3 regions of the Symbiopectobacterium purcellii genome follow, and region 1 is predicted to be linked to each of the others. Evidence: predicted binding sites of a transcription regulator. Region 1 holds the regulator's gene; each other region holds the start of a gene.
The links. Region 1 encodes Fur, which represses iron uptake genes when iron is present. Its sites were predicted from a motif close to ATAATAATGAGAACNACTATCAA; they were not measured.
Positions count from the first base shown of each region.

Region 2: K6K13_RS09300 (siderophore-interacting protein) is a predicted target of Fur. The motif match lies at 5,016-5,038, and genes of this name have one in related genera.
Region 3: ftnA (non-heme ferritin) is a predicted target of Fur. The motif match lies at 2,197-2,219, and genes of this name have one in related genera.

Region 1 covers NZ_CP081864.1:1,341,124-1,349,402, reverse strand. The annotation lists gene ybfF (esterase) at 1-262, shown strand, start outside; gene ybfE (LexA regulated protein) at 430-717, shown strand; gene K6K13_RS06315 (methyl-accepting chemotaxis protein) at 793-2,466, opposite strand; gene fldA (flavodoxin FldA) at 2,920-3,447, shown strand; gene fur (ferric iron uptake transcriptional regulator) at 3,782-4,228, shown strand; gene glnS (glutamine--tRNA ligase) at 4,304-5,962, opposite strand; gene nagE (N-acetylglucosamine-specific PTS transporter subunit IIBC) at 6,193-7,689, opposite strand; gene nagB (glucosamine-6-phosphate deaminase) at 7,994-8,279, shown strand, end outside.
Region 2 covers NZ_CP081864.1:1,991,223-1,999,501, reverse strand. The annotation lists gene K6K13_RS09325 (NarK family nitrate/nitrite MFS transporter) at 1-603, opposite strand, end outside; partial or broken gene narX (nitrate/nitrite two-component system sensor histidine kinase NarX) at 1,020-2,823, shown strand; gene narL (two-component system response regulator NarL) at 2,813-3,475, shown strand; partial or broken gene K6K13_RS09310 (PhzF family phenazine biosynthesis protein) at 3,524-3,967, opposite strand; gene K6K13_RS09305 (gamma-glutamylcyclotransferase) at 4,095-4,793, opposite strand; gene K6K13_RS09300 (siderophore-interacting protein) at 5,102-5,932, shown strand; gene chaA (sodium-potassium/proton antiporter ChaA) at 6,396-7,496, shown strand; partial or broken gene dauA (C4-dicarboxylic acid transporter DauA) at 7,649-8,279, shown strand, end outside.
Region 3 covers NZ_CP081864.1:2,447,327-2,455,605, forward strand. The annotation lists partial or broken gene K6K13_RS11470 (IS5 family transposase) at 1-25, shown strand, start outside; gene K6K13_RS11475 (YrzE family protein) at 287-1,312, shown strand; gene K6K13_RS23235 (GDFGVC terminal motif YodC-like protein) at 1,339-1,518, shown strand; gene ftnA (non-heme ferritin) at 1,564-2,070, opposite strand; gene K6K13_RS11485 (DNA polymerase III subunit theta) at 2,435-2,665, shown strand; gene K6K13_RS11490 (S9 family peptidase) at 2,951-4,984, opposite strand; partial or broken gene purT (formate-dependent phosphoribosylglycinamide formyltransferase) at 5,175-6,320, shown strand; gene K6K13_RS11500 (bifunctional 4-hydroxy-2-oxoglutarate aldolase/2-dehydro-3-deoxy-phosphogluconate aldolase) at 6,384-7,025, opposite strand; gene zwf (glucose-6-phosphate dehydrogenase) at 7,205-8,279, opposite strand, start outside.

The DNA.
Region 1 (8,279 bases):
TAATGTCCCGGTGCTGTGGGAGCAGTATGAGCACATCGTCGGCTGGGAAACCGTACCCGCCTGGCGCAAACCCATCCTGTTCATTCGCGGGGCGTCATCCCCTTATCTGGATGACCGCTATCGAGAAACGCTATTGCAGCAGTTTCCCAATGCCAAGGCGCATGTGATTGCGGGGAGCGGCCACTGGGTTCATGCAGAAAAACCCGATGCGGTTCTGCGCGCAATTCACCGTTTCCTTGAAGAACCCCCGCATAATCCGTAACGATCAGCGGCAGTTACCCATTGTCGCCGCCAGCCTCGCTGGGGTATGATGGCGCCCGCACTAGAGGGACGGCTGAATCAGCCTTATGCACAGTAACCACATCATCAAAATGTCACGCTGAACCGATGCGTGCATTTTGGTCAGACTTCCTTGCAGCAACACTACCTATGGCAAAAGAACAAACGGACCGTACCACGTTGGATCTGTTCGCGGATGAACGTCGGCCTGGTCGTCCCAAAACCAACCCGCTTTCACGCGACGAACAGCTTCGCATTAACAAGCGCAATCAATTGCGTCGTGACAAGGTGCGAGGATTGCGTCGCATTGAATTGAAAATTAATGAGGAAGCCGTGGAAGCACTCAATAGCCTGGCTGAAATGCAGAACATCAGCCGTAGTGAACTCATTGAACGCATGTTGCTGGCGCAGTTGGCGGACAAAGACCTTTCATCCTGATACGTTAATGTCCGGCGTCATCCATGACGCCCTGCATCCCTCCCTGGCAATGACATTGATGGGTAAATCGCTCTCTTAAAATTGTTCCCAGTTATCGTTTCCTGGTGGCAACGCCTTTTTGGCTGCTGTGCCACTTCCAGTGCGTGGCAAGGCGGCAACGGGTGCAGCAGGCGCGGCAACGGGCACGACGGATTCCGACAGTTGGAACACCGCCACCGTCCGGTTAAGCACTGCAGCCTGCTCTTCCAATGACAACGCTGCCGCAGACGCCTGCTCCACCAATGCCGCATTCTGCTGCGTTACGCTGTCCATTTCCGCCACCGCTTGTCCAACCTGTGCAATCCCCTTGCTTTGCTCACCGGAAGCCGAGGCAATTTCCCCCATGATGTCCGTCACATTGGTCACAGCACGTACAATGTCACTCATGGTAACTCCCGCATCTTCAACCAACTGGGAGCCAGTACCCACACAGTGCGCGGATTCAGCGATCAATCCTTCGATCTCTTTTGCCGCCTGTGCACTGCGCTGCGCCAGACTGCGCACTTCACCGGCAACCACGGCAAAGCCGCGCCCTTGCTCACCGGCCCGTGCCGCTTCAACGGCAGCGTTAAGTGCCAGAATGTTAGTCTGGAACGCAATACCGTTGATCACCGTGGTTATCTCGGCAATGCGTTTTGAACTTCCCGAAATCTCCGCCATGGTTTTCACCACGTTATCAACGATCTCGCCCCCTTTTCTCGCCGTATTGGATGCTTGCAACGCCAACTGGCTCGCGTGATTGGCATTTTCCGCATTCTGTTTAACGGTGGCCGTCAACTGCTCCATGCTGGCCGCTGTCTCTTCCAGTGCAGAAGCCTGATGTTCAGTACGCGATGAGAGGTCATTATTACCGGATGCAATCTCGGAGGCGCCAAGGTAGATGGCATACGTGCTGGAACGGATCGTACTGACTGTCGTCGCCAGACTGGTTTGCATATCCCGTAATAGAGGCAACAAACGCCCCACACAGTTACGACCAAAATCATGAATCGGTTTGCCAAGTTGCCCGGAGGCGATAGCGCTAAAGTGCTCGCGTAGCGTATCGAGAGGTTTAACCAAACAGGCCACCAGATAGCGATCGGTGAAAAACAGCAGCAGCAGTCCTACAACCAATCCGGTCAGCAGTATATTTTGGCCAATGGCGGTGATGTGCTGAAAACGCGCGCCCGCTGCGGCGAATTTATCGGAGCCTGCCTTGTTAAAAGCGTTGACCGAGGCCCCGAATTGACGACTCAGTGCTGGCACCGTTTCCTTGGCATAGCGCTGATATTCATCCAAAGCGTTGGCTTGCGCCTTTTGAAACATCGGATCCACGCCCTGAGTAATCAGGTTACCCCAATCGCGCACCACCGCTTCAGCCAGCGCGGCATCCAGCCCTGCGTGATCGATGCTGCTAAAGGTAGCCAGATCGGATTTCAGATTATTTAATGCCGTCAATGCTGACGCCTGTTCTTTATCTGCCAGCGAATTTTCACCACTGCGGCGCCAATCCACTACCCGTGCCAAACGGGTTACCATGCGAAAATATTGATCGTTGCCCTGATTGACTAAATTCATGTTATGAACCAGTAAGGTACTGGTCTGTGACGTCGTGGTCATCTCTTTGAAGGAGAAAATGGTGTAGACGGAAACACCGCCCCAAAGCACACAGAAGCCCCCTAAAACCCATAACATTGCCGTTCTGATGGCGATGTTTCTCAAAAATTGCATAAGCATGCTCCAGATATAAATAACGTGCGGTAGGGTTATTATTTTTTAAAAAATCATAAGGTTTAAAACAATCCCCAACGGGGAAAACGCGCGATGCTTTACGTCTGCAAGCACACGGCGAACCTTCTAGTTTCATCGTCAATATTAAAAGAATATTTAGTAGTTTCCCTCCGTGATCTACCGCACGCCGTCACTAAAAACTAGTGATTATTTATATTTTTCAATAATATAGGGAAACTCGCATTAACAATGCCGCTGCTAAAGTAATTAAAAAAACTGGCGAAATAGCGAAAACGAGCTACCGGATAAATACCCTTGTTTAATAGCGGTTATTTCCGCTTTGGGCCTGGGGAAAGATACAAGTTTCTCCCACCCCCAGCGTCTGATATTATTACTTGATATGTAGGTGATAAACCGCACCATACCATTAAGAATAAAGAGGTTATTTTATCCATGGCACTCATAGGCATTTTCTTTGGCAGTGACACCGGCAATACCGAAAACATTGCCAAGACAATCCAACAGCAACTGGGCAGTGATGTTGCAGAGGTTCATGACATCGCCAAGAGCAGCAAAGAAGATATCGAAGCGTTTGATATCCTGCTGCTTGGCATTCCGACCTGGTACTATGGTGAGGCCCAGTGTGATTGGGACGATTTCTTTCCGACACTGGAAGAAATTGATTTCAATGGAAAAATCGTTGCCTTGTTTGGCTGTGGCGACCAAGAAGATTACGCAGAATATTTTTGTGACGCGATGGGAACGCTGCGCGACATTATTGAACCGCGCGGGGCAACCATCGTCGGCAATTGGTCAACCGAAGGTTACTATTTCGAAGCGTCTAAAGGACTGGCAGACGATAACCATTTCATCGGTCTGGCCATTGATGAAGATCGTCAACCTGAGCTGACCAGTGAACGCGTCAGTGCCTGGGTCAAACAAATCAGCGAAGAACTCAACCTGAAAACGCTGGTGGGTTGATCTCCCCGGTTTAACATAAAGCCCTGATAGCAATGTCAGGGCTTTATTAATAGATAAAACCGATTAAATTAATAGAAACATTTTTTTAACTTCCCGGTCTAAGCCTGTACAATAGTACCCATCGGTTTTGTACGTTTATCAATTTTCTCCATTTTACAACAAGAGATTGCGCGCGAATGCACACTTTCTTTATGGAGACGGTATTGTTAACATCCCATGGTTTTCATTTTTAATGCGCGGTTCTATAATTGGGACGCCATTACAATTTTTGAGCCGACCGATGTCATAGGCTTAATTGCCCCCATCGACGAGAAAGTAACAGGACTAAACCCGCATGACTGACAATAACACCGCATTAAAGAAGGCCGGCTTGAAAGTCACTCTGCCAAGACTGAAGATTCTGGAAGTGTTGCAGGATCCGGAGTGTCATCACGTCAGCGCGGAAGATTTATATAAAAAACTGATAGATATGGGCGAAGAGATCGGTCTGGCGACCGTTTATCGCGTGCTTAACCAGTTTGACGATGCCGGTATTGTCACCCGTCATAATTTTGAAGGTGGTAAGTCAGTGTTCGAGCTGACACAGCAACACCACCATGACCATCTTATTTGCCTGGATTGCGGACGCGTTATTGAATTCCGTGATGAATCTATCGAAGCGCGTCAGCGCGAAATCGCAGACAAACACGGCATCAAACTGACTAACCACAGTTTGTACCTTTATGGTCATTGCAGTACGGGCGACTGCCGTGAAGAAGAAACGCTCCACGACCCGAAATAAGCCAGGCCCTTTTCTGATTGATGCCAAAAAAAACCGCCACACAGGCGGTTTTTTCATTTTAGTCCAGCGCTGGCCTCAGCCAACCCAGGTATCACGCAAACCGACTGTACGGTTAAACACCAAATGTGTTTCGCTAGAATAACGGCGATCGGCACAGAAATACCCTTCACGTTCAAACTGATAGGCTTTTTCCACTTCGGCCTTTGCCAAACTCGGTTCAACAAAGCCCTGAGCCACTTTTAGCGAATCCGGGTTAATCGTTGCGAGGAAATCATCCGCAGCACCGGGGTTTGGCACGTTGAACAGGCGATCGTAAAGGCGGAACTCAGCCGGCAACGCGTGAGCGGCAGAGACCCAATGGATAACGCCCTTTACCTTACGCCCGTCAGCCGGATCTTTACTCAACGTTTCAGCATCATAGGTGCAATACAGCGCGGTGATAACACCCTGTTCATCTTTCTCAACGCGTTCCGCCTTGATGACATACGCATTGCGCAAGCGTACTTCTTTACCCAGCACCAGACGCTTGTACTGTTTGTTCGCTTCTTCACGGAAGTCGGCACGATCGATATAAATCTCACGGCTGAACGGAACCTGACGGGTGCCCATTTCCGGCTGATTAGGATGATTCGGCATGGAAACCCACTCTTCGTGGCCTTCTGGCAGGTTCTCGATGATCACTTTTACCGGATCCAACACCGCCATGGCGCGCGGTGCATGCTCATTCAAATCGTCACGAATGCAGGATTCCAGCGCCGCCATTTCGACATTATTGTCTTGCTTGGTCACGCCGATACGACGACAAAATTCGCGCACGGAAGCAGCCGTGTAACCACGGCGACGCAGGCCGGAGATGGTAGGCATACGGGGATCGTCCCACCCTTCAACCACGTTTTCCGTCACCAACTGATTCAATTTACGTTTGGACGTTACTGCATATTCCAGGTTTAAGCGCGAGAATTCATACTGGCGCGGATGGCAAGGAATGGTGATGTTGTCCAACACCCAATCGTACAGGCGGCGGTTATCCTGAAACTCCAGCGTGCACAGTGAGTGCGTAATCCCTTCCAGCGCATCGGAAATGCAGTGCGTGAAATCGTACATGGGATAGATGCACCATTTTTTCCCGGTCTGGTGGTGCTCGGCAAATTTGATGCGGTACAGCACCGGATCGCGCATCACGATGAACGGGGATGCCATGTCTATCTTGGCACGCAGACAGGCGGTGCCCTCAGCGAATCCACCATTGCGCATTTTTTCAAACAGATTCAGGTTTTCCTGAACGCTGCGATCGCGGTAGGGACTGTTTTTACCGGGGGAGGTCAGCGTGCCACGGTATTCGCGGATCTGCTCGGGAGAGAGTTCGTCCACATAGGCCAGCCCTTTGCCAATCAGTTCGACGGCGTACAGATGCAACTGGTCAAAATAATCAGAAGAGTAGCGAATCTCTCCGCTCCAGGAGAAACCCAGCCATTGCACATCCTGCTTGATGGACTCGACGTACTCGATATCCTCTTTCACCGGGTTGGTGTCATCAAAACGCAGATTACACTGACCGTTGTAATCTTTCGCCACCCCAAAATTGAGGCAAATGGACTTGGCATGGCCGATATGCAAGTAGCCATTAGGTTCCGGCGGAAAACGGGTTTGTACCAGGCTGTGTTTTCCAGACGCCAGATCTTCATCAATGATCTGACGGATAAAATTGGTTGGGCGGGCTTCTGCCTCACTCATGCTTGATTCCTCGATGCAAAACGACACATAACCCGCAATGATCCAACAAGCTACGGCAGGACACAACAGTTACTTGCACTAAATCTTATGAAATACACAGAAAGAAGCAAAACTGCTGATGATTACGCATGAGGTAACTGAAAGTGGGCATCTTGTAATACCCACGGTGATAAAAAATGCGGCGTGAGAAATACCCCACGCCGCACCATTCAACGCTGACAATACAATGATTATTGCCCGTTTTGGATATGCTTCAAGGCCGTGGTGATCGCTTCTGCCTGCGTCCCCACGACAATTTGTACATTCTGTTTATTCAAGCGGATAACCCCTGCCGCTCCCAAGCGTTTTGCCTGTGCCTCATCCACTTGCGCAGAATCCACCACATTGAGCCGCAGACGTGTGATACACGCATCGATCCCCACCAGATTGGCTTTACCGCCCAGCGCCGCCAAATATCCCTGGGCCAGAGACTCCGTATCATTCACTTTCTTTTCGGCAACGCTTTGATTGAGCGTAAAACCATCCGTCTCGCTGCCATCAACCGACTGCTCGCGTCCCGGCGTCAGCAAGTTGAACCGTTTGATAGTGAAACGGAACGTCACATAGTAGATAACAAAGAACACCAGCCCTTGCGGAATCAGCATATACCACTGGGTTGCCAGCGGGTTGCGCGAAGAGAGCACCATGTCGACCAATCCGGCGCTAAAACCGAAGCCCGCAATCCAATGCATACTTGCAGCAATAAATACCGAGATCCCGGTCAACACGGCATGCAGCACATAGAGCACGGGCGCTACGAACATAAACGAAAACTCAAGCGGCTCGGTGATCCCGGTAAAGAACGCGGCAAATGCGGCGGCCATCATAATTCCCGCCACTTTGCTTTTATTTTCCGGACGCGAACAGTGATAAATCGCCAACGCAGCGCCCGGTAAACCAAACATCATGATGGGGAAGAACCCCGCCTGATAGCGTCCCGTGATGCCAACAACTGCTTTGCCCGCATCAATGGACTGCTGCCCGCCAAGGAAATTCGGGATATCGTTGATGCCCGCCACATCAAACCAAAATACCGAGTTCAACGCGTGGTGCAACCCGACAGGAATCAGCAGACGGTTGAAGAACGCGTACACGCCCGCCCCCACCGAACCCAACTGCTGGATATGCTCGCCCAGCGTGACCAACGCGCTAAAAATCACCGGCCAGACATACATCAAGATGAAAGCAACAACGATCATCAGGAACGAGGTCAAGATAGGTACCAACCGACGCCCACTAAAAAACGACAATGCTTCGGGCAATTTGACATGGCTATAACGGTTGTAGAGCTCAGCCGAAATAATACCGACCAGAATACCAATAAACTGGTTTTGGATTTTGCTGAACGCCGCAGGCACTTCCGCCAGCGGGATATGCTGGCTCATTGAAACGGCCGCAGGAGAACACAACGTGGTCAACACCAGAAAACCGACGAACCCGGTTAGCGCCGCGGCACCGTCTTTATCTTTGGACATGCCATAAGCGATGCCCACCGCAAACAGCACCCCCATGTTTTCAATGATGGCAGCACCGGACTTGATCAGCAACGCCGCCAGCGCGCTCTCACTGCCCCAACCGTTTGGATCGATCCAGTACCCTATCCCCATGAGAATCGCTGCGGCTGGCAACGTCGCCACTGGCACCATCAGCGCTCGACCAACCCTTTGTAAATAGCTAAGAACACTCACATTATCCTCTCTCTCCCGCCAGGGGATACTAAACTGCCCGTTAAACTGATTCACAGCAGCCATCCCATACCAGGCGGCTTGTGCTTGAAGTGTAAAAAAAATAATTCGCCACGCAAATTAAACCCTGACATTTTGTGACATAACGCGCAAAACACCCGCATATTAAATCATTATACCTATCGATAGCCCCAGATTATTTCAAGATAAAAAAAAACAGGCTAGACTAACTAATAACCTATCTTTATCATCCAGACAGTAGCAAATCGGTTCACTGGTTTTGGAACGCTTATCCGGAGATTTATGTATGAGACTTATTCCCGTAACCACATCAGAGCAGGTAGGCAAATGGGCGGCACGACACATTGTGCAGCGCATTAATGCCTTTAATCCCAGCGCTGAGCGCCCTTTTGTATTAGGCCTGCCAACAGGCAGCTCGCCGTTAGAAGCCTACAAAGCGCTTATCGTGATGCACAACGCGGGGCTGGTCAGTTTTAAACACGTGGTGACATTTAATATGGATGAATATGTCGGTCTGCCCGCCGCACATCCGCAAAGCTATCACACGTTTATGTATGAGAATTTCTTCAATC
Region 2 (8,279 bases), 650 kb from region 1:
CGAGCCAAGCAACGGCAAGAAAATAACCAGTGGCACCAGAATCTGCATCACGCTAACACCCAGATTGCCCAATCCGCCATTCAGCCCTAGCGCACCACCCTGCCTGGCTTTAGGGAAAAAGAAGCTGATGTTCGCCATGCTGGATGCAAAGTTCGCCCCGGCAAAGCCACACAACAACGAGATGATGACAAAGGTGTGATACGACGTTTGCGTATCCTGCACCACAAACCCCAGCCACAGGCACGGGATCACCAAAATCAGGGTACTCAGGGTGGTCCAGCGTCGTCCACCACAGAGGGGGATGACAAAGGAGTACGGTACGCGCAGCAGCGCGCCGGATACCGAGGGAAGTGCGGTTAATAAAAACAGCTGGTCCGTCGAGAAGTGAAAGCCCACTTTATTCAGGTTAACAGCCACGGTGCTAAACAGCATCCAGACACAGAAAGAGAGCAATAAGCAGGGGATGGAAATCCACAGATTGCGGGTGGCGATGCGTTGCCCCTGCCGTTGCCAGAAATCAGGGTCTTCCGGATACCACTCCCCGATGGTCGCGTTAAGCGGCTTTCTCGTAGGATCATTTTTTGTTGTAGTAGGCTGCGTCATAAAAACCTCAGTGCGTAAAAACTCGGTATATAACCCTGAGGAAATAACAGGGTATTCAGGGCGCAACATGAGGGATGCCAGTGTAAATAAAATTGATATGAATCAACGCACTGTCAGGTAAAAAGCGCCCTTCTAACGCCACCCACCACCTTGTGAGTAACCCTGCGTAAAAAAATAAAAACCGCGAATTCAGCCCGTTAACGCGGCTTTAACGTCAACTACTCCCAGCCATGACTGGCTACGGATATTTGTGGGTACTTATTAAGGGGTATAGGGTTATAGCAAAGGATGGTGAAGAATGCAGACCTATCAGATACCTTTCGCTTTGTCGCCCTGTTTCGCGGCAAAGCACACGTACAAAAACAGGACATTCGTTGAACAACAATGTGAGCGAAGGATGGCGACGTGGCGTTCTCATGGCGAGACGCCTTTTGCTACCACTGTCCCTGACACATCAGGTCGCAATGCTGATGCTGTTACTCGGACTACTCGGCATTGCAGGCATGGCTATATCCAGTTGGATGTCACAGAACATTCAAGGGAATGCGCACGCCATCAATAAAGCGGGCTCCTTACGCATGCAGAGTTATCGCCTGCTCTCCATGGTGCCGTTATCCAACAGCAGCCACATTTACCTGGACGATCTCGAACGTGACGAGGCCAACAGCGATTTGCAGCAGGCGGTGCGTCGCGAAGGGTTGAGCGACCCTTTTTCTCAACTGCGCACGTTCTGGCAAACCCAATTGCGTCCCCGGTTACAGCAGGCGTCTCGTCCGGATGAAGCCGCCAGCGATGTTGCCACCTTCGTCGCGCAGTTAGATGCATTGGTATCCGCCATCGATCACAGCACCGAAGAACGCCTGGCGCTGGTCACCAAAATCCAACGCCTGTTTATCGTGCTGATGGGCATCGTGCTGCTGGCAACCATTCTCTATTTGCGCCATCGGTTGCTCACGCCACTGCGCAAACTGGTCGCCATGGCCCAAGCCATCGGCCACGGTGATTTTAGTGAACGTGTCAGCCTCTCCGGTAAAGATGAGATGAACACGCTGGCGCAAGCGTTGAACAGCATGTCGGATGAACTTTCCGCCATCTACCACCAGTTGGAACAACGCGTCACGGAACAGACCACCCGTCTGCGCCAGAAAAACGATACCCTTTCCTTTCTGTATCGCGCCAGCCGTCGTTTGCATACCAACGCACCGCTGTGCAGTCGGGTGATGCCGATTCTCAACGAATTGCCCACGTTAACCCCGCTGAACAATATCCAACTGCGACTGTATGAGAGCAATAACCAGGAACAGTTTCATCAGTTTAGTCACGAAGCGCCTTACGATGCGGCAAGTTGTCCTGACGCCAGTTGCCAAAGCTGCGGTGTATACAGCAACGCGAATGCGGCCAGCGGTGAGCCAGTATTTTGGACGCTGCACGACCAACACCACCAATACGGTATGGTTTTGGCTACTCGTACCAGTGAATGCGAACTGAACCCCGATCAACAGCAGTTGCTAAATACCCTGTTGGGCCAACTCACCAGTACATTGGCGCTGGAACGACAATCTGAACACCAGCAGCAGCTGATATTGATGGAAGAACGCGCGGCAATTGCGCGTGAATTGCATGATTCACTGGCCCAATCGCTCTCTTGCCTGAAAATTCATGTCAGTTGCATTCAGATGCAAGGCGGAAATCTGTCGGATGAGGTACACAGCCAGTTAACCGAAATGCGTGAAGAGCTGAACACCGCCTACCGTCAACTGCGTGAGCTGTTGACCACCTTTCGACTTCAACTCAACGAATCCGGCCTGTTAGCCGCGCTGCGGGCCACCGTCGAAGAATATGAAAAACGGCTGGGATTTACCTTGCGGTTGCATTATCAATTGCCACCGCAAGCGGTATCGGCCCATCAGGGAATTCATGTCCTGCAAATCGTGCGTGAGGCGCTCAGCAATATTTACAAACATGCACAGGCAACCGAGGTCGACATCACGCTGGTATGGCACGATAAACGTATCGAATTGACCGTACGTGATAACGGCATCGTTCAGGATAGCCAGCGCGTCAATCATTACGGTTTGATTATCATGCGAGACCGCGCACAGCCTGCACGGAGAGTGTGTTATTACGCGCCATCAGGATGGTGGAACGCAGGTGAAAGTGACTTTTGACGCAGAAAACCGCTACCGCCCCGAATTAACAGGAGAACACCATGACGAATGAAGTGCCAAATGACGATAGCGCGACCCTTTTATTGATCGACGACCACCCGATGTTGCGCAATGGCGTAAAACAGTTGCTCAGCATGGTACCCGGTTTGCGCGTGGTGGGGGAAGCCAGCGACGGGGAACAGGGCGTGGTATTGGCGGCCGAGTTAGATCCAGACCTGATTTTACTGGATCTGAACATGCCCGGCATGAACGGATTGGAGACGCTGGTGCGCTTGCGAGAAAAGGCGCTGTCAGGCCGCGTTGTGGTCTTTAGCGTTTCCGATCATGAAGATGACGTAGTGAGTGCCTTGAAAAACGGGGCAGATGGCTACTTGCTTAAAGACATGGAGCCGGAAGATCTGTTGGCGTCATTGCATCAGGCCGCATCAGGGAAGATGGTACTCAGCGAAACCCTGATGCCGATCCTCGCCGCCAGCCTGCGGGAAAATCGTCAGGGGAGCGATCGCAGCATTCAGCAGTTGACGCCCCGTGAGCGTGATATTTTGAAACTGCTGGCACAAGGGCTTGCCAATAAGGTGATTGCACGCAAGCTTTCCATCACGGAAAGTACGGTGAAGGTGCACGTTAAGCATCTGTTGAAAAAAATGAAGCTGAAATCGCGAGTGGAAGCAGCGGTATGGGTACTGCAAGAGAAAATATTTTAGTCGCCGGGAGCCGTCGTAAGCGCCATCCCGGCAGTGCCGCGTTGGCGGTTATCGCAAGAAGATTTTGCCTTCCGAATAGGTGACAGCCTGGCCGCTAATCAGCACCCGATCGCCTTGCCATTCGCAATGCAAATCGCCGCCACGGGCAGAAACCTGACGCGCACGCATCGTGGTTTTTCCCAAGCGATCGTGCCAATAGGGGATCAGCATGCTGTGCGCCGACCCCGTGACCGGATCCTCGGCAACGGCTTCTCCCGGGCAGAAAAAGCGGCTGACAAAATCATAGTCGTCTCCCGGTGCTGTCACGCACACCATTTTGCCCAGGGGCTTCATGGCGTGAATATCTGGCGTTAACGCCTCTACCTGTTGTTGGTTTTCCAGCACCACCAGATAATCGCGCGCTGCACGCACCTCAACCGCGCCGTCGATCCCCAAACAGCGCAACAGCAGCGCGGGCGGCGTGACCGGCTCCGCCTGCCAGGCAGGGAAATCATACGCTGGGCCTTGGCGTAGGTTGGTAACCCGTTTCGTCGCCATTGGCTGATGTAGTGCGGTCAATGGCGACGCGATAAGAGGTTGTTTAGTGCTGTGTTAATTGATGTTGCGTTGATTAACGATGCTAAACGCCCCACCAGTCACCCTGCTGTGGATGCGCCTGCTTCGCCTGTTCCTGAAGCTCTCGCACCCGCTGCGCCAGCGCCGTTAGGCATTCATCGGCCATACCGTGTTTTTTGAGCGCCTCTTCCAGCGCAAACAGATACTGTGCATTGGTTCCCAGCGGACCGCTAGCTCTGGCAATCAGGGGGGCAACGCGGTGTATACAGGTATCCGCTTCGATCAGCGGATGCTGTTCTTGTGAAACAAACACCAACGCCGTGAGTGTCTCACCGCTGTGGCAGTGCAAATCGCACCACTCCGGACGATAGCAACCGGTGATCATCTCACGCTTCCACAGCAGTTCCAGATCTTCACGCAGCGAGGCCTCCGGCAAACGAAATGCCATCCCGGTCGTTTTCCCGCCTGGCGTTAATGCCAGCATGCGCCCAGGTTGGGTTGCCGTACCGCGTCCTGCCGTAAGGCGCAGGCAAAATGCACGCTGCCAGCCGGAAAGTGTAGCCAAACGGGCTTCCTCCGGTGTAAATACCGGATTCCACATCAGTGAGCCATAACCAAAGACCCACACCGGGCTATCAGGGCGACGCGATAGCGTCTGGTTCAGGGAGTCCGCTCGCTGCGAAGGCGTGAGCAGCAAGTTTTCTTCGATACAACCAAAAGACGTACCACAATCAGCCTTTTGTAAAAAATCGCGTGTTAACAATACCTTAAAATCCCCAACAACCAATAACCGAACAAAAAACGCCGCGTACTTTCTGACAAAAACCGCGTAACTGCTTAAAATTTCTGCAACTGGTTCCAGAATATGCCATTTTTTGTGTGGCAATCAAGCTTGATCTTAATCACAAAGGGTTAATGTAACGCTGAAATCGTAACAAAAAAGGGTGAACAACACTTTTTTAGCCACGCGTGCTTTTTGCCTGTCACTAAAATGATAATCACTATCATCAACATGCTATGATGTTGTCCATCAAATCAATAATGATATCGGCTGAATGATGGAGAAATTTAATGGCTCATCCGACAGGTTTTCGCCCAGCCCAACCCCGATTAATCCAGGTTAAACGCATCACCGATCTCTCACCGCACTTGCGCTGCATCACCTTTCACAGCGACACCCTGCTCGACTACCCGGCAGTCGGGCGACATGCTGCACATATTAAACTGTTTTTAGCGCGTCCCGGTCAGAAAGCACCTACGTTACCCACATTAGGAGAGCGAGGCCCGCAATGGCCAGAAGGTGAGGCGCGCCCCGTCGTGCGCACTTATACTATTTATGCTTTCCGGCCCGAATTGGGCGAAGTGGATGTTGCCTTTGCCCTGCACGACCACGGCGGACCCGCCGTCACGTTTGCCCGCAACGCACAGCCAGGAGATAGCGTAGGCATTACTCAACCGGGCGGTCCGCACCCGATGCTGCCTGCGTCCAGCGCCTATTACCTGGCAGGCGATCCCTCTTCGCTACCCGCCATTGCGGCGTTGCTAGACGCATTGCCCCGCGATGCCACCGGTCATGCCGTTATCCGCGTCGACAGCGAGGCCGATCGTCTGCCACTGACCGCCCCCATTGGCCTCAGCGTGCATTGGGTGGTCGGCTCGACCGCTAGCACGGATACGTTGTTGCAAAAGTTCCACGCTGTGACGCGCGATATTGACGCCAGCAGCGCATTTTTCTGGCTGGCAGGCGAAGACCGTATCGTGGTGCAACTGCGTCGTTATGTACGTAGAGAGCTCAAGGTTGATAGAAATCAGCTCTACGCCGTGCCATATTGGCGTGAAGGGTTAAACGAAGAGGATTATCACCAGAAACGTCACGATGTTATGGATAATCCAGATGATTGAGCTTGCTAAAATTCACTAGCCACATCAATACAGTGGGGAGAAAACTGCAAAATTCTCTCCACTTACCCTCTTTTTATCACCAAGAATGTAAAATCACTTAAAATCTCCCGCCTGCTGCGCGCATTCTGCTAATCTGTTTTTGTTTTTTAGGCTATAACTATACCTTAAAGAATTCGTGTTGCAGGGCAAAACGTTTACGCTTTGAACAGCGCCTATGCTGGCCCGTAGGGTGAACCTCAGGATGAGGTTCATTCATCCCGATGCGCATACTCAAGTAAGTGATTTGGATGAACGCATCTGCAACGTGAAGTATGACAGGTATACCTGTAAGCCATTTCTTTCCGCAACGCCACACCCTTGCACATGGATTGCCGTCGCTACCCGTCAGGCATAAGTGAAAAGAACAATAAGGCGTGCGGCACGACCTGTGAGATTCAATACTTTTGATAAGGAACCGCCTGCAATGAAGTCGCACACTGAGGTGATCAAAACGCGTCACCACGAATATTCCCTGATATTCCCCATTATTGCGCTGTTTGTTTTGTTGCAATGGAACGATGCACAGAACCTGATAGCAATCCTTGGTATCAACTTTATTGCATTGGTAGGTATTCTCGCCAGCGCCTTTAGCGTCGTGCGCCATGCTGACGTGTTGGCCTACCGGTTAGGCGAACCTTATGGTTCACTGATCCTCAGTCTCTCCGTCGTCATCCTTGAAGTCAGCTTAATCTCTGCGCTGATGGCCACGGGGGATGCGGGTCCGGACCTGATGCGTGATACGCTTTATTCCATCATTATGATCGTCAGCGGCGGCCTGGTCGGGTTTGCCTTACTGTTAGGCGGTCGGAAATTTGCCACACAGCACGTCAACTTGATCGGTATCAAGCAGTACCTGATGGCCATTTTTCCACTGGCCATTATCGTGCTGGTTTTCCCCACTTCACTGCCGGGTGGTAATTTCACCACCGGGCAAGCGCTGATTATCGCCCTCATTTCCGCCGCCATGTACGGCGTGTTTCTCCTGATCCAAACACGCACGCACCAAAGCCTGTTTATCTACGAACATGAAGATGAAAGTGATGACGGCGACCCGCACCATTGCAAACCCTCTGCGCACAGTTCGCTGTGGCACACCGCCTGGCTGCTGATTCATCTGGTAGCGGTGATCAGTATCACCAAAATGGACTCCGCGCCGCTTAACGCACTGCTGACGCGCATGAACGCCCCGGAGCAATTCACCGGCTTTCTGGTGGCGCTGCTTATCCTCTCTCCAGAGGGGCTGGTCGCGATTAAAGCAGTGCTGCGCAATCAGGTGCAGCGTGCAATGAACCTGTTTTTCGGATCGGTGCTCGCCACCATTTCACTGACCGTGCCAGCGGTCACCGTGATTGCCAGCCTAACGGGTAATACGCTGAATTTCGGTCTGGAGATGCCAAGCATCGTCGTCATGGTCTCGGTGTTGATGCTGTGTCATATTTCGTTCTCAACCGGCAGGACCAACGTGTTGAACGGCAGCGCACATTTAGCCCTGTTTGCTGCATATTTGATGACAATCATGCTGTAATCCTACGGGAAAGCCCTGATTTTGCGTCAGGGCATCCTGCATTTTGATGTAAGTCTTAACACTCCCCGCTTAACAGGCGTATCCTACACTTCACTTATCGACGACGGGTCAACTGCCCGCCATTTTTTTGTCCTTTTTTGGTCTGACATAAGATGAAAACGCATGGAGTAAGCGGGGTTACGCCTTTTAGTGCGCTGATCGCCGCCTGTTGGCGCGAAAAATATACCGCACAACGTTTGGTTCACGACATTATCGCGGGCATCACCGTGGGGATTATTGCCATTCCACTGGCAATGGCGCTGGCGATTGCCAGTGGTGTTCCTCCGCAATACGGGCTTTACACCTCGGCGATTGCCGGGATTGTCATTGCGGTAACCGGAGGGTCACGCTATAGCGTTTCCGGTCCAACGGCAGCCTTCGTGGTAATTCTGTATCCAGTTTCGCAGCAGTTTGGCCTCTCTGGCTTGTTGGTGGCCACACTGCTTTCCGGGGTATTTTTGGTGTTGATGGGCGTCTGCCGCTTTGGGCGCCTGATTGAATATATTCCGCTGTCAGTGACGTTAGGCTTTACCTCCGGTATCGGTATCACCATTGCTACCATGCAGATTAAGGACCTGTTTGGTCTGCACCTGACCACCGTACCCGAGCACTATATCGAAAAGGTGATAGCGCTGGCACAGGCGTTTCCCACCCTGACGCTGGCTGACACGCTGATCGGCCTGACAACGTTGGCAGTGCTGGTGTTGTGGCCCAAACTGGGCATCCGCTTGCCAGGCCATTTGC
Region 3 (8,279 bases), 1.1 Mb from region 1:
TGCTGCATTCGTCTGGCTGTGTTAATTGTCAACAGCCCCTAACATCACTGCTCTTTTCTTACCAGACAAGATAGCTAAATGATACTGAAAATAAAATAACAATTAATGAATAAATTGGGGTAATACCAACACTAGCCATACATAGCTATCTATTAATCCAAATAACAACTAATTATCTTTTTATGTTCAAGTTTCATATTTCAATCCTAACCATTAGCCTTCATTGCTCCTCACCTATACTCGTTGATATTTATCCATAAAACGTCATCAATAAGCTGGAGAAAACATGAGCGTTGCATATGAAGCGAAAGATATTAAAACAATATCATGGGGCAGTATCATTGCAGGTATAGTGACGGTGATGGCCGTGTCTATATTATTATCTACCCTGGGCAGCAGCCTAGGTTTCGCAATGGTCGAGCCGAAGTCAGACGATCCGGTAAATGGCGTGGGAATGGCTGTCGGCCTATGGACCGTGTTCTCCATTGTTATTAGTTTATTCGCGGGATCGTTTATCGCTGGCCGATTGGCGGGTTACGATGGCATGATTCACGGCTTCTTAAATTGGGCTAGCGCGTTACTGGTCGCTTCTGTGTTGGGTGCCATGCTGGTGAGTTCCTCAATAAAAACAGCGGGAAGTGCGCTTGGCTCAATCGCATCAGCCACAGGCTCGATGATTTCCAGCGGTGGTGAAGCTCTGGGCAACGGACTTTCTCGTGTGGGGGATGCAGGGCAAAATTGGTTTGAGGAGATCATGCTTGATACGCACCTTTCAAGTGATGGCTTGCAGAGTGAAGTAGAAAATGCGCTCGTGAAATCGGGCATTCCCACATTACAACCTGATTATCTCAAACGGCAATTGCAAGGTGCTAAACAGGATATCATGCTGGCTGCGCGCCGCATGGCAGTGGGTACAGAATCGAGTGAACAGGTTGCAGCCCAATTAACCGAGAAACTTGCGCAACGGAGTAAGACGATTGCGGCCGGCATTAACCGCGATGATATCAAGCGGGCGTTAGCGCAAAACACCGACCTGACTCCCGTTGAAGCAGACCGGGCGGTCGAAAACATTATCAGTACTCGCGATCGCATGGTGAAAGAAGTGAGCGAGCGCCTCAGCGAAGCACAGCAAAATATACAGCAGGCTCAGCAGCGTTATGAGGACTGGAAAAAGCAGGCGGTTGAACAAGCTGATCAGATGTCAAAAGCAGCGGCAAAAGCGGCGTTATGGTTCTTTTTCGCACTGCTGATCGGTGCCGTAATCAGTACTCTTGCCGGTGCCTGGGGCGCGAAGAGTAAACGTCATGTGTAGTATGAGTCAGGCAAGAGGTGGCTGCGATGTTTAATCCTGGGGATATCGTTCAAAGTAAAACGGGTGGGCCACGCATGCGGGTTCTTAGCGTAGAGGACGATAGGCTTTACTGTGCGAGAATTGACGATCCTATTGAGAAAGAAGTAGAAATAAGCGTTGATAGCGTCTCGTTTTACCGCGAGGAAGGCGATTTCGGCGTGTGTTAATACACATCCCCTTCAGGCTTGACCTGAAGGGGATGTAATAAAGCATTACTGTTGCGTCGTTGCAGTCGTCATTTTCTTCAGGTCTTGATCGATAAAGAACAGCCCCCCTTGCGCGGGACTCACCAATGCCAACTTGTCGAGAATGGACTTAAACAATTTCTCTTCTTCATGTTGTTCAGCCACATACCATTGCAGGAAGTTGAATGTTGAATAATCCTGCTGTGTCATTGCTGCATGAGTCAGTTCATTGATTTTCCGTGTAATTAATTGCTCATGCTCATAGGTTTGCTCAAACACGTCAGCCAGGGATGCGAAATCGACCGGTGGCGCGGCGATAGCCCCCAGTACGGGCATGCTGCCGGTGTCATCCAGATAATTGAAGAGCCGTTGCATATGCTCCATCTCTTCTTGAGAATGTGTTTTCAGGAATGCTGACGCGCCTTCAAACCCTTTATCACCACACCATGCGCTCATTTGCAGGTACAAATTAGCAGAATAGAATTCCAAGTTTAGCTGATCGTTTAATTGTTGAATCATCTCTTTTTTAAGCATCTTTTATTCCCTCTGATTGGCAGGTGAGTCAATTTGTTCCATTATGCCTTGCTGTTAAAAAATAAAAAACATTTTATTATCAAAATAATTAACATAAAAAATAAATCGCAATAAATCAATAAAATACATTAAATGATAACGATTTTCAATTTCATGAAATGATTATTAACGCCATTTATTTGAGAATGGTTTTTATTTAATTTTAACGTACTGCTGGATATTTATAAAAACCGCCTCATCGATTTAATAACCTAAAGAATAATCATTCTTTTTTAGCATCAGGTTATGAAGCAATACCCGCGTATGTCCGCCAGGAAAAAAATGCTATGATGCGCGCTCACCGGCGGCCCTGAGGATAAGAACAATGGCGTATAATCTGGCTAACCTTGCTGCGCAAGAGATGGATAAAGTGAATGTTGATCTCGCAGCCTCTGGCGTGGCGTTCAAGGAACGCTACAACATGCCGGTCATTCCTGAAGTGGTTGAGAGGGAGCAGCCCGAGCATCTGCGTGACTATTTTCGTGAACGCATCGCATTCTACCGCCAACGCTCGTTGCAGTTCTCTCGCCTCCCCTACGAACCCAAGGCAAAATAGCCTGAAATCTGCTGTCCAAAGCACTTTTTTCGCTTGCATGTTATGCCCAACAGGCGGTTAATGGTAAGGCAAACCACCTTTTACCGAGAGAGGCAAATCAAATGAGTAAAGGCATGGACAGCAAAAAAAACAGCAAGAAAAAACCGTTGAAAACCGCAGCAGAAAAACGGGCGGATAAACGGTCCAAACGCGCTCAGCAAACCGATACGGTGAGTTGATGCCTTAGTGCGCTGAACGGGTAATCCCGCACTCAGCGGGATTACTTCAGTCGCTAACCCCTTATTTTTACTTCTCTTCGACCATCAGTAAAAATGCGTACTCCAGCGCAATGTCTTCGTATTGTTTGAATCGCCCCGATTTTCCCCCGTGCCCGGCGTCCATATCTGTCAACAGCAGTAACAGGTTGTCATCAGTTTTCAGCTCACGCAATTTGGCCACCCATTTGGCGGGTTCCCAATACTGAACCTGCGAGTCATGTAGTCCGGTAGTAATCAACAGATGCGGGTAGGCTTGCGCGCTGACATTGTCATAAGGGCTGTAGTTTTTGATGTAGTCATAATAACGCGGCACACCAGGATTCCCCCACTCGTCATATTCGCCGGTGGTCAATGGAATTGACTCATCAAGCATGGTGGTCAGCACATCGACAAACGGCACCTGCGCTACCACACCTTTAAACAGTTCAGGGGCCAGATTAACGACCGCACCCATCAACAAACCTCCGGCGCTGCCGCCCATGGCATAAAGCTGCTTTTCATTACCATAACCCTTCGCCACCAATGCGCGGGAGATATCAATAAAATCAGTAAAGGAGTGCATCTTATTGAGCAAGCGCCCGTCGTCATACCATTGCTGCCCCAATTCCCCGCCGCCGCGGATGTGCGTTAACGCAAATACAAACCCTCGATCGAGCAGGCTAAGGCGACTCACGCTAAAATCCGGTTCCATACTACTACCGTAGGCACCGTAGCCGTACACCAGTAACGGATTATTGCCGGGCTGATAGCAGTCACGGCGGTACACCAGCGACACCGGCACCTCAACGCCATCGCGCACGGTGATCCACAGGCGTTCGCTGCAATAGTCCGACGCGGAGAAGTGTTTGACCTCCGCCTGTTTGAGCAGGCACTGTTCGCCGCTGTCCAGATTAATCTCGTACAGCGAGGTCGGCGTGGTCATGGATGAATAACCAAAACGCAGCAGTGACGTCTCAGGCGTCGGATTGTAAGCGAGCCAGGTAACGTAACTGGGATCGTTAAAGCTGATGTTTTTTTCGGTACCGGTCTGCCAATGCACCTGCCGCAGCGAGGTTAAGCCTTTCTCACGTTCTTCCAGCACCAGCCAATCGCGGAACAGCTCAAAGCTTTCCAGCACGCGACTGCTGTGCGGCGCGATGAGCGTTTCAAATGCGGACTCATCCCAGTCGGTAGTGCGATACAGGCCGAAGTTTTTGCCCTCCCGGTTCGAGCGCAGATAAAACGCCCCCTGATAGTGGTCCACGCCATACTCATGATCTTTGCGGCGCGAAATACACACTTGAGGCACGGCGTCACTGTCGTGCGCATCCAGCAAGCGAACTTCTGTGCTAGTGGTACTGCTCAGAAAGATAACGATATACGCTTCAGAGGTGGTTTCCCCCAGACTGACATAATAGGTATCGTCTTGCTCTTCATAGACCAACCGATCCTGGCTGACATCATCACCGAGACGGTGCAAGAACACCTGATAGGGAAGCAGCGTCTGCGGATGCTTGCGCACGTAGTAGATTGCGGTGGCATCGGCATTCCACTGCATGTTTGCCGAGACGTGCTCAATGACATCCGGTAACCACTCCCCGCTCTCCAGGTTGCGAAACCGGATGTCATACTGACGGCGGGAAATTTTATCCTCAGCCAGCGCCAACAGTCGGTTATCCGGACTAACGGATAGCGCTCCCATATTATAGAACTCACTGTCTGCGGCACGTTCATTCTCATCCAGCAGCAGTTGCCACTGTTCTGTTTCTGAGGCAGGCTGCCGCACATAGCGCGCGTACTCTTTCCCCGATTCGTAGCGCGTCTGATAGCGATAGCCACGTTTAACATAGGGCACTGAGGCATCCTGCGCCGGGATCCTCGCCACCATCTCCTGATACAGCGTTTCTTTCACCGCATCGCTGGGTTGCATATGTGAAGCGCAATACGCGTTTTCTGCTTGCAGATACGACAACACGGCCGGATCTTCCCGCGTATCGTCGCGTAGCCAGTAGTAATGATCAAGGCGGGTATCACCGTGCATCGTGAGGGAGTGCGGACGTTTTTCTGCCTGAGGTGCTTTCATTGCGTGCCATCCTGTTTTCTGGAAAGAAAATCGTGGCACGATTCTCTGAGAAAGCCAAGCGGTGCTGTTTGTAGGTAGGGCTTGTTGCCTTCGATATTCTCGTCGCTGATGCGTACGCAAACGTTTTCCTTTATACTGCGCGCCATGTCAATACAGAGCGGGAAAGCAGAATGTTAACGGTTGGAACAGCGCTACGCGCGTCATGTTATTAGGTTGCGGAGAACTGGGTAAAGAAGTGGCGATAGAATGCCAGCGGCTGGGCGTTGAAGTGATCGGTGTCGATCGCTATGCCAATGCTCCCGCCATGCATATCGCTCACCGCAGCCACGTCATTAACATGCTGGATGGTGCAGCGTTGCGTGCCGTTATCGAACTTGAGCGCCCCGATTACATTGTGCCGGAAATTGAAGCCATTGCCACCGACATGCTGGAGACGTTAGAGCAGGAAGGCCACCATGTGGTGCCCTGTGCCAAAGCCACGCGTCTGACCATGAACCGCGAAGGCATTCGCCGTCTGGCAGCGGAAAACCTGAATTTGCCCACCTCTTCTTACCGTTTTGCCGCCAGCGAAGATGCTTTTCAACAGGCCGTTGCCGAAATTGGTTACCCCTGTATCGTTAAACCGGTGATGAGTTCATCAGGAAAAGGGCAGAGTTTGATCCGTCGGGAAGAACAACGGGATCAGGCATGGAAATACGCACAAGAAGGTGGACGTGCGGGCGGCGGTAAGGTCATCGTGGAAGGCCTGGTCAACTTTGATTTCGAAATCACGTTATTAACGGTCAGCGCCAGCGACGGTATCCACTTCTGCGCACCCATCGGCCACCGTCAGGAGGACGGCGACTATCGCGAATCATGGCAACCGCAGCAGATGAGCGAACTGGCTTTGGCGCGCGCGCAACAGATCGCCCGCGATGTGGTCAGTGCGCTGGGGGGATATGGTCTGTTTGGCGTAGAGCTGTTTGTCTGCGGCGATGAGGTCATCTTCAGCGAAGTGTCACCGCGCCCACATGATACCGGCATGGTCACGTTGATCTCGCAAGACCTTTCTGAGTTTGCCCTACACGTACGCGCTTTTTTAGGTTTGCCTGTCGGTGCGGTACGCCAATATGGCCCTGCCGCCTCTGCCGTTATTTTGCCTGAGTTGGTGAGTGATAATGTCAGCTACAGCGGATTAGAACATGCGCTGCGCCCCGGTACGCAAGTTCGCCTGTTCGCCAAACCGAGTATCGAAGGTAAGCGCCGAATGGGCGTGGCGCTGGCCGTGGCGGATAATATCGATGATGCAGTAGGATTGGCTGTCTCCGTCGCCAGTGCTGTAAAAGTGACCGGATAACCGCCTCCATCCCCCCCAAAAAAAAAGCCACGCAATGCGTGGCTTTTTTGTCGTAACCGCACTTTAGGCTGTAGCGCCTGCAACTGCTTCACGCGCCAGTTCGGTAATGCGCGCGTAGTCACCGCTTTCCAGCGCATCGTTCGGCACCAGCCAGGAACCGCCCACGCACAGCACGCTTTTCAGTGCCAGGTAATCGCGGTAGTTTTTCAGTGAGATACCGCCAGTCGGGCAGAAACGGATCTGGGAGAACGGACCTGCAATCGCTTGCAGCGCTTTTACGCCGCCGTTCGCTTCCGCCGGGAAGAATTTGAACTCACGCAAACCGTAGTCCATACCCAGCATCAGTTCAGAAACGGTGCTGATACCCGGAATCAACGCAATCGGGCCTTCTACAGCAGCTTTCAGCAACGGCTCTGTCAAGCCGGGGCTGATGGCGAACTGTGCGCCAGCAGCAATCACTTCCGCCAACTGCTGCGGATTGGTTACTGTGCCAGCACCGACAATCGCGTCAGGTACTTCTTTGGCAATGGCACGGATCGCGTCTACTGCGCAGTCGGTACGCAACGTGACTTCCAGAACGCGAACGCCACCCGCTACCAGGGCTTTCGCCATCGGCACCGCGTGCTCCAGTTTGTTCACTACAATCACTGGAACCACAGGACCTGTGGTCAAAATTTGCTCTGCGCTCGTTTTCCAGTTTTTCATTCGTCATCATCTCCTGTCATGCCCGGAGGCATCATTAGTCATATAGCGCGCCCCTGCCACAGGGATCTGCCCAAAGCAGACGTCCGACCGCACCGAGTTTTAGCCAAACATTACAAACAAAAATTCTATTGATTACCGGTCACTGCCGCACGTCGCCACGCACGGCAGAAACCAATCACTTATTCCACTTCGTTCCAGGAACGGCCATCCCGGGTGATCATGGCGACAGAGGCCACCGGCCCCCAGGTACCAGCCTGATACGGCTTCGGCGCATCGTTGTCCATCGCCCAAGCGTCCATGATGGAGTCCACCCATTTCCAGGCCTCTTCCGTCTCATCACGACGCACGAACAGCGCTTGGATACCGCGCATGGTTTCCAACAACAGACGTTCGTAGGCATCAGCCAAATGCTGCTGATTAAAGGTTTCCGAGAAGCTCAAGTCCAGCTTCACGGTTTGCAGACGGTGTTTATGCTCCAACCCGGGAATTTTGTTCAAAATTTGAATTTCAACGCCTTCGTCGGGCTGCAAGCGAATGATCAATTTATTCTGCGGCAGTTGCTGGTAAGAATCGTGGAACAGGTTCAACGCCGGATTTTTGAAATACACCACCACTTCCGAGCACTTGGTTGGCAAACGCTTGCCGGTGCGCAGATAGAACGGCACGCCCGCCCAACGCCAGTCATCAATATCCACGCGGATGGCAACAAAGGTCTCCGTGTTGCTCTTTTTGTTGGCGCCCTCTTCTTCCAGATAGCCCGGCACTTTATGGCCCTGAACAAAGCCGCCAGTATATTGGCCGCGCACCGTGGTTTCATGCACGTTGGAACGATCGATGCGACGCAGTGAACGCAGTACCTTCACTTTTTCGTCACGAATGCGATCGGTGCTCAGATCCGACGGCGGAGACATGGCAATCATGGTCAGAATCTGCAACAGATGGTTCTGAATCATGTCGCGCATCTGCCCAGCCTGGTCGAAATAGCCCCAACGCCCTTCAATACCGACCTCTTCCGCGACGGTGATCTGCACATGATCGATGGTGCGGTGATCCCAGTTGGCAGAGAACAACGAGTTGGCAAAACGCAGTGCCAGCAAGTTGAGCACCGTCTCTTTACCCAGATAATGGTCGATGCGGTATACCTGGCACTCGTCGAAATATTCGGCGACCTGATTGTTGATCTCGCGAGAAGACGCCAGATCCGAACCCAGCGGTTTTTCCATCACCACGCGCGACGGCGACTTGTTAAGCCCC